One region of the Mesorhizobium sp. M0678 genome, then DNA from elsewhere that is predicted to be linked to it. Evidence: predicted binding sites of a transcription regulator. Region 1 holds the regulator's gene; each other region holds the start of a gene.

Region 1 (2,199 bases):
GCGCGTGTCGCGCCAGACCGCCTTCATGTATCTGGGTGAACTGGTCGAGTTCGACCGGACCGAGAAGATCTTCACGTCGCCCCGCGAGAAGCGCACGCAGGACTACATCACTGGCCGCTTCGGCTGAGCCGTTCCGATCATGCATATGAGGACAGGACCATGGGCGAACACACAGTCGCTTCTTTCGACGAGGATCTCGAGCAGATCAGCAAGCTGATCCGCGACATGGCCGACCTCGCCGGTTCGATGGTCGGCGGGGCGACCAAGGCCCTGTTGAATTCCGACAACGTGCTGGCGCAACGCGTCGTTTCCGACGACGCCATCATGGATGCGCGTCAACGCGAACTGGACGACCGCGCCATAACCCTGATCGCCAAACGCCAGCCGATGGCCCACGATCTTCGCCATGTGGTCGGAGCGATCCGCATGGCGGGCGACCTCGAACGCATCGGCGATCTTGCCAAGAATATCGCCAAGCGCGTGAGTGCGGTCGGCCTCAGCGCCACGCCGCGGGACCTGTCGCATTCCATCGACGCGATGGCGCAGCTGGTTCTCATCCAGGTGCAGGGTGTCATCGAGGAATATGCTGCAGGCGATGCGGCCGCGTTGGCCAAGCTGCGTGCCGCCGACGAGCGCATCGACGTCAAATACACGTCCGTGTTCCGCGAGCTCTTGACCTACATGATGGAAGATCCGCGCAACATCACCGCTTGCACGCACCTGCTGTTCTGCGCCAAGAATCTGGAGCGGATCGGCGACCATGTCACCAACATCGCCGAAAATGCGTATTATGTGCTGACCGGCGAGCAATTGCCGGTCAATCGTCCGAAGCAGGACGAAACGACAATGTCCGCACCGGTGACATGATGGGGGTGCCCAGCCGATGATCGCACCACGCATAATGGTGGTGGAGGACGAGGAGCCGTTGGGTGTGCTGCTCCGCTACAATCTCGAATCCGAAGGCTACCAGGTCGAGGTGGTGACACGCGGCGACGAAGCCGAGATCCGTTTGCAGGAGAATGTGCCCGACCTTTTGGTGCTCGACTGGATGATACCAGCGGTTTCCGGCATCGAGCTCTGTCGTCGGTTGCGGGTGCGCCCCGAAACCGAGCGGCTGCCGATCATCATGCTGACCGCGCGCGGCGAGGAGAGCGACCGGGTGCGCGGTCTTTCGACCGGCGCCGACGACTATCTGGTCAAACCGTTTTCGACACCGGAATTCATGGCCAGGGTCAAGGCGCTGCTGCGGCGCGCCAAGCCGGAAGTGCTGTCCAGCGTGCTGAAGGTAGGCGACATCGTGCTCGATCGCGAATCGCACAGGGTCTATCGCAAGAAGAGCGAAATCAGGCTCGGGCCGACCGAATTCCGGCTGCTCGAGTTCATGATGCGGCATCCGGGCCGTGTCTTCTCGCGCAGCCAGTTACTCGATAATGTCTGGGGCGAGACAATCTACATCGACGAACGCACCGTCGACGTGCATGTCGGGCGGCTGCGCAAAGCCGTCAACAACGGCCGGATGCCGGATGTCATCCGCACCATCCGCGGTGCCGGCTATGCGATCAGGGAAGATTGACCCGCCTGGTCAGGCTACGTTCTTTCTGACGCTGGGCCTCATTTGCGCGCCCGGCGCGAAAATCTCCTGGTCGACGAAGCTTAACGCCCGCATCGCGCAGCCTTCGCGGATCAGCGGCAATTCGTTCGGCTCTGTATCGAAGGAGATCGAGCCTGAATGCTGGCCGCCGGCGGTCTGGGCGATTGCCTTCCGCATGGCCGGCTCGATCAGATCGAAGGCGGCGGCACTGGCGCCGACCATCGCGACCGGTGCCGGATCGATCAGCGCGAACAGCGAGCCGAGACCGAAACCCAGCGCTTCGCCGGCCTTGCGGTAGGCCTCGCGTTCCGGCCCATCTTTCTCGCGCGCCCGGGCCGCCAGTGCTCGCATGTCGGCGTCGCTGACGTCGGCGACCGGCTCGCTGTCTTCGCTCATCTGCCTGGCGTTGCGCCAGATGGCGTAGTTGCCGGCATAGGCCTCGATGCAGCCGCGCCGCCCGCAACGGCAGAGCGCGCCGCCCGGACGATGGATCATGTGGCCAAATTCGCCGCCCGAGGAATGCGTCCCGGTGAACAGTTCGCCCTTCAGCACCAGCCCCATGCCGATGCCATGCGAAAGCAGGATGGCGATGAAGTCGTCGCGATAGC
Region 2 (2,199 bases), on a different contig from region 1:
TCGACGACGCGCAGCATGCGCTTGACAGTCGCGATGTTGACTTCGCATTCGTGGACCGGGTCGAGCCCGGTCATGTCGGGGAACGTGTCGAAGTAGATGGCGCCGGCATAGCCGTCTCGACGGATCTGCCTGAGCAGCTCGATCGTCTGCAGCGTATGCACGGCCCCGACCATCAAGCCGTCGTCGCGCTTGGCGTAGCCGTCGTTGAGATGCACGCCGAGCAGCTTGCTGTGTCGCGCCACCAGCGCAGCGGCGAAAGCCGGCTGCTCGTCGGCGTAGAGCACATGGGCGAAATCGAGCGTCACGCCGAGATTGGGCAGGCCGATCTCGCGGATCGCCAGCAACGTCGTCGCCGCATCGGGCATCAGGCTGTAAGAGCGCGGCTCGTTGGGTTTGTATTCAAGGCTGATCTGGCAATCGGGGTCATGCGCCGCAACTTCACGAATTCCATCGATTTCGTGTTGCCAGAGCGTCGCATAATCGGCCTGGAAAGCATAATCGAAGCCATCCTGCCCGAGCCACAGCGTCATCAGGCCGGCGCCCGCCTCGCGGATGGCGTCGATGCCGGCCTTGGTCAGGTCGATGGCTTCGCGGCGAACGGAAGGATCTGGATTGGTGAAGGCACCGAGCTTGAAAGCCGGATTGGAGTAGTAGCGCATGGCGAAACCATTGATGGAAAGCCCGATGTCGCTGAGTTTGCGCGCCATTTCCGTAGGTTTTTCGCCGACATGGTCGGGGAAGTTGAGGTCGAGATCGGTCAACTCCGCAACCTTCGCCGCACGTGCCGCCATCTGCAGCATGGACGGTTTGCCGACAAGATCGGGCCACTCGGACTGTGGCCGCGAGGCAAAGGAATTGAGGCGGGTGGCGAAACGACAGGCAGTCATCGGGGACCTTTCATTGTCATAACTTTACATAATAACGATTATTTGTAAAGTTGTTAATTGCTCGCTCGGCGACGACGAGTTCGCCATACCCAGGCCAGTTGCAACCACGGGGGACAAGCAAGCGCGGCACTGTCACGCAAGTATCATGTTCGCGTCCTAGATCGCTTCTCCGAAGGCTTTCGCGGCATCCTTGATGCGACGCGGCGCTTTTTCGGGCCCCGGCAGCTTTGTCACAAAGAGGATTTCCATGAAAAACCTGCACCGAACCGCGTCCCTCGCCGTCGCGCTGGCGATGTTCACCGCCTTGACCCCGGCCTTGGCTGAAAACGCCGCAACCGTCGGCGGCGTCAGCTTCGTCAACAAGGGCATGGTCGGTGTCGGCCGCATCCCGGCCAGCCAGAAGGACAAGTTCGGCGAGACGTTTGGCTCCGGCTCAGGCATGTCGATCGACGCTGCCGGCTGGACGCATGGCGCCGATGGCTACAAGGGCTCGTTATGGCTGTTGCCGGACCGCGGCTACAATGTCGTCGGTACCACCGATTACCGCCCGCGCCTCAACACGATCGCCCTCGAGTTCGCCCCGATCGCGCCGGGTGCAGTGCCGGCCACCGGCCAGGAACAATCGGGCCTCAAGGCGACGCTTGCCGACACCATGCTTTTGACCGACGACAAGGGCGCCGACGCAACCGGCCTCGATCCGCTCAACGGCGTGCGTGCCGCGACCGACGACATGCCGATCCTGCCCGAAGCCAACGGCAAGCTCGCGCTCGATAACGAAGCGATCGCACGGCTGCCCGACGGCACGATGTTCATCTCGGACGAATACGGTCCGAACATCTACCGCTTCTCCGCCGATGGGCGTCTGATGTCGGCAACGCAGCCGCCGGCGGCGCTTGTCCCGATGCGTCACGGGACGCCAAACTTTGCTTCCAACAATCCGGGACTTGGCGCGGCAGACCCAGATCCGAAGGATCCCGAAACCGGCCGTCAGAACAACCAGGGCCTCGAAGGCATGGCGCTGACGCCGGACGGGAAGTTCCTGATTGCCGTGCTGCAGTCGGCCCCAAGGCAGGATGGCGGCGATTCCGCCTCGACGCGTCAGAACACGCGCGCGCTGGTCTACGATGCCTCGGATCCCGGCCAGCTCAAGCTCGCGCATGAATATGTCGTGCCGCTGCCGGTGTTCACCGATGCCAAGGGCAAAACCAAGATCGCCGCGCAGAGCGAAATCGTGGCGCTGTCGGACAAGACCTTCCTGATGCTGGCGCGCGACAGCGGCAATGGCCAGGGGCTGAAGGGCGACACCTCGCTC
Region 3 (2,199 bases), on a different contig from region 1:
ACCGAACGGTCGCCGCGCCGGCGGTCGGCGAGCAGTTTGTGAGCATTGCGAATGGCCGTCTCGCCACCCTTTACCGCAACATACATGCTACGCCTCCATCATCTTGATGCGCGTCGTGCGCGGCAGGCAGGCAATTGCGTCGAACGTGGCGAGGATGATATCGACGCCACGCGGAAAACGCTGGTTGTTCTGCTTCCATTGCTCGACGAAATGGCGCGGCATTTGCGCCGGCGCGATCGTCGCCGTCTTCTCGATGCCCGGGCCTTCGAGCAGCAGCGCAGCGCCGGAGATGAGATCGCCGACCTCGAGGATCAGCGTCGTGGAGCGATCGGGATAATCCTGGGTGCCTTGCGAAAACCCGTCGAGCGCCATCATCTCGGCCGGCGTGGCGATCAGCGCGAAATGCGCGTCGGCCGGGGTGTTGGCCAGCGGCGCGCCGGTATGGAAGCCAAGCCAGGATTTCACCGCCGACACCTGCAAAGCCGGGTCGAGCCAGAGCGGCGTGTCGTTGTCGCACAGCGCCAGCGCAACGGCGCCGGCGGTGGCCGACAGCGGCGCCGGTGGGTGGGCAAGGGCCGGCAAGGGCTGGACGCTGCCCGGCCGCGCCATCGCGTCCATCACGGCACGGAATACGGTCTGGGCATTGAATACCGGATCGGCGAAGCCGCCTTCAATGGATTGAGCGGCGATATCCATCAGTCTTCTCCGCGCACCATGGTGAAGAAATCGACCTTGGTCGCCGCCGTCTCGGCGCGGCGCTGTTCACGCGCCTTGGCCAGTGCCGCCTGCAATGGCGCAACGATCCTGATCTCGACCTCATTGCGGTGGGCCGGGTCCTGCCACAGCGCATCGGCGATTGCCGCCAGCCTTGCCTTCTGCTTGTCGCGGCCGAGCGCGTAGCAGTGGCCGACATGGCCGGACGCAAGCCGCACCGTGGCACGGGTGACCGTCGCCTCGCCGACATTGAAAGGGGCACCACCGCCGCCGATGCGGCCGCGTACCGTAACCAGGCCGGTTTCGGGGCCACGCAGAAGTTCCGCTTCGCAAGGCAGGCCGGCTTCGTCCCAGAGGCGGACGATGTCGTCGCCGGCCGATTGCGCCAGCGTCGCCATCACGGCCTTGCGCTCGGCCTGCTCTCGCGCTTCCCGTCCTCGCATGGCGGTGCTCCTCGTCTGCGTTCATTTTGTCTATTGATATAGACAACTATACAAATTATATCCATTATCTAGCGCGTGTCCATGACGGGCACGTGACACGGGCCAAAAGATCGGCGCGAGGAATTGGGGCGGGAGATGATCGGACAAGCCAACAGCATCGAGCGGCGCAGCGGTGTCGCGCTGTGGCGGCAGATCGCCGATCAGATCCTGCATTCGATTGCCGTCGGCGATTTTCCCGAAAATGCGGCGCTGCCGCCGGAGATCGCGTTGGCCGGACGCTATGGCGTCAACCGCCACACGGTGCGCAGCGCTATCGCAGCGCTGGTGCAGGAGGGCGTGCTCAGGGCGGAGCAAGGGCGCGGCACCTTCGTGCTGTCGCGCAAGCGGCTGTCTTATCCGATCGGCGCCCGCACCCGCTTTTCCGAGGGATTGCAAGGACAGGCGTCCGAGCGGCATATCACCTTGCTCGCGTCATCGATCGAGCCGGCCAACCGTCGTGTCGCAGAGGGCTTAGGCCTTGCGACGGGGGCCGATGTGATACGCCTGGAAACGCGCGGCGAAGCCGATGGAATGCCGGTGTCTCGTGCGGCCGGCTGGTTCGATGCCAGGCGCTTTGCCGGCATCGATGCCGCCATGGCGGAAACCGGTTCGATCACCGCATCGCTGGCACGTTTCGGCATCGACGACTATCTCAGGCAATCGACTGTGCTGTCGGCGCGCCATGCCGATGCCGCCGACCTTGCGGACCTCGAGCTGCAGCCCGGCGCCATCGTGCTGGTGACGGTCGCCGTCAACGTCACGCCCGACGGTCAGCCGATACAGTTTTCGGAGTCGCGCTTCCCGGCCGAGCGGATCGAGCTCAAATTGTCGGCGCTCTGAGATGCGGCAGCCCTGGCATCATCCGACTTGAATGACGGCCTTGATCAGGCCGGACTTCTCATGCGCCCAGCGGGCGAGGTCGTGCGGCGTCTCGCCAAGCGTGGTGCGGTGGGTGACCAGCTTTGTCAGCGGCAGCGCGCCGTTGCGGATCGAGGCGGCGACA
Region 4 (2,199 bases), on a different contig from region 1:
CGCGTGCGGTCGCCGTTCGGCTCCGGCGTCAGCGAGATGCGGATTGTGTCGCCGATGCCTTGCTGGAGCAGGATGCCCATGGCCGCAGACGAGGCGACAATGCCTTTCGAGCCCATGCCCGCCTCCGTCAGGCCGAGGTGCAGCGCATGGTCGGAACGGGTGGCAAGCTCGGTGTAGACGGCGATCAGATCCTGCACGCCGCTGACCTTGGCCGACAGGATGATTTTCTCGCGGGCAAGGCCAATCTCTTCGGCCATTTCGGCCGACAGGATCGCCGATTGCACGATTGCCTCGCGCGTCACTTCCTGCGCGGTCAGCGGAAAGCCTTGGGCCTGGTTGTCATCCATCAGCCGGGTCAGCAGCTCCTGGTCGAGCGAACCCCAGTTGACGCCGATGCGCACCGGCTTGTCGTATCGGATCGCCATCTCGACGATTGCCGCGAACTGCCGGTCCTTCTTGTCCTTGAAACCGACATTGCCGGGGTTGATGCGGTACTTGGCCAAGGCCGCGGCGCAGGCCGGATGATCGGCCAGGAGCTTGTGGCCGATATAATGGAAATCGCCGACCAGCGGCACGTTGATGCCGAGCCGCTCCAGTCGCTCGCGGATGGCCGGCACAGCGGCAGCGCTTTCGTCGCGGTCGACCGTTATGCGCACGATCTCGGAGCCGGCGCGATGCAGCGCCGCCACCTGCGCGACCGTCTGGTCGATATCGGCCGTGTCGGTGTTGGTCATCGACTGGACGACGACTGGGGCGCCGCCGCCGACCATCACGCCGCCGACATCGACACCGACCGACCTGCGGCGCGGGAAGGGTGAGGAAAAATATCCGGTCATGCCGGCTGCCTTTAATCTTGAAGGTCCGGGCATGAGGTGGAGGAGCAAAGATGGCTTGTCAATGGCGACTGGCGCGCAGGCCCAGCAAATCGGAAACAACAAGACGGCAGCTTGCCGCAAATCCATAGGCGTTTCCGGCAGCATAGAGACATACCACCGGAAAGAAATCACGCGCCGGGCGGCGTGGCTAGTCCTGGAAGGGCGTCAGTGCGTCGTCGGTTTCGCCTTCAGTTTTTCAATCTCGTCCTTGAGCGCCAGCTTGCGCCGCTTGAGATTCACGATTTCGAGGTCGTCCACCGATGGATGGGTCATCGCATCGTCGATTTCCCGTTCGATGTCGCCGTGTTTCCGCTGCAGCTCATCAAGATGGGATGCAAGAGACATGATTGGTTCTCCCTTTCATGGTTTCCTCGGATTGCAGCCGTCATGGCACGTCCACCGCAGGCTCGCTTCTGTGACGGCATAATGACAGTGTGCCACCATCGCGCACCGATGTCGAATGCTGCGTGGTAGCATTCCACGCCAATATGAAATGTGATATGGGCTGCGCGCCGGTGCAAGAAGACCCGGTCCCGCCCAATCAGGCCCATAGTTTGGGCGCCGCAGACGTGCAGACGGTAAAAATGTCCGATCAGGAACAGGCAGATATCCGCCTCGAATATTCCCGGCTGAAGCAGGAACACGCCGATTTCGACGCCGCCATCAATGCGATGATCGCCATGAATTGCGACCCGCTGCAGATCCAGCGCATGAAGAAAAAGAAGCTCTTCCTTAAGGACAGGCTGATGGCGCTGGAAGACAAGATCATTCCAGACATTATCGCTTGAACGGACGCCGGCGCTGGCCTGCTGGAAAGGCGGCCTATGCCGCGATCGAAAGCCGCGCGGCGCGCTCGAGCAACAGCTCTATCAGGTCATCGGTCTTTTCGGTCGAGGTATCGATGGGAACCACCAGGCACATCGTCGCCTCGACCCTGCCCGGCGCTGAAAAGACCGGCGCGGCCAGGCATTTCGTGTAGGCATCGACAAGGCCGGAGGTGACGCAGTAGCCGGCCGACTTGGCGACGGCGATGTCGTCTATGAAATCATCGAGCTGCAATCTGCGCCCGTCCGGCAGCACGAGATCGTCTTCCGAGACCATATCCTCGATCGCCGCCCTGTCGAAGCCGGCGAGGAGCAGTCGCCCGGAAGCTGTCCAGGGGAGCGGTATTTGCAGACCCGTCGCCGAGCTGATCCGGAATGGCCTCGTTCCCGGGCTTGAATGGACGATGGTGTAGCGGCCGCTTTGCAGCATGCACAACTCCGAGGTCTCGCCGGTCTCGCGTGACAGATGGTCGACTTCCTGGCGCCCTCGCCTAAGCAGG

The links. The regulator PhoB, encoded in region 1, activates phosphate uptake and scavenging genes when phosphate is short. The targets are predictions, from matches to a motif close to TGTCATNNANCTGTCAT.
Region 2: a site for PhoB is predicted at 1,018-1,034, ahead of NKI29_RS16910 (esterase-like activity of phytase family protein). Genes of this name have one in related genera too.
Region 3: a site for PhoB is predicted at 1,239-1,255, ahead of phnF (phosphonate metabolism transcriptional regulator PhnF). Genes of this name have one in related genera too.
Region 4: a site for PhoB is predicted at 1,291-1,307, ahead of NKI29_RS14395 (YdcH family protein). Genes of this name have one in related genera too.

The regions. Positions count from the first base shown of each region.
Region 1 covers NZ_JAMYPT010000010.1:26,545-28,743, forward strand. Annotated here, with positions in the region: gene pstB (phosphate ABC transporter ATP-binding protein PstB) at 1-127, shown strand, start outside; gene phoU (phosphate signaling complex protein PhoU) at 160-867, shown strand; gene phoB (phosphate regulon transcriptional regulator PhoB) at 884-1,573, shown strand; gene NKI29_RS18885 (ROK family protein) at 1,583-2,199, opposite strand, start outside.
Region 2 covers NZ_JAMYPT010000008.1:142,041-144,239, forward strand. Annotated here, with positions in the region: gene NKI29_RS16905 (TIM barrel protein) at 1-887, opposite strand, end outside; gene NKI29_RS16910 (esterase-like activity of phytase family protein) at 1,135-2,199, shown strand, end outside.
Region 3 covers NZ_JAMYPT010000007.1:22,274-24,472, forward strand. Annotated here, with positions in the region: gene NKI29_RS14695 (carbon-phosphorus lyase complex subunit) at 1-86, opposite strand, end outside; gene phnH (phosphonate C-P lyase system protein PhnH) at 88-696, opposite strand; gene phnG (phosphonate C-P lyase system protein PhnG) at 696-1,157, opposite strand; gene phnF (phosphonate metabolism transcriptional regulator PhnF) at 1,293-2,036, shown strand; gene NKI29_RS14715 (zinc-binding alcohol dehydrogenase family protein) at 2,055-2,199, opposite strand, start outside.
Region 4 covers NZ_JAMYPT010000006.1:306,250-308,448, reverse strand. Annotated here, with positions in the region: gene ispG (flavodoxin-dependent (E)-4-hydroxy-3-methylbut-2-enyl-diphosphate synthase) at 1-836, opposite strand, end outside; gene NKI29_RS14395 (YdcH family protein) at 1,041-1,220, opposite strand; gene NKI29_RS14390 (YdcH family protein) at 1,460-1,663, shown strand; gene NKI29_RS14385 (IclR family transcriptional regulator) at 1,698-2,199, opposite strand, start outside.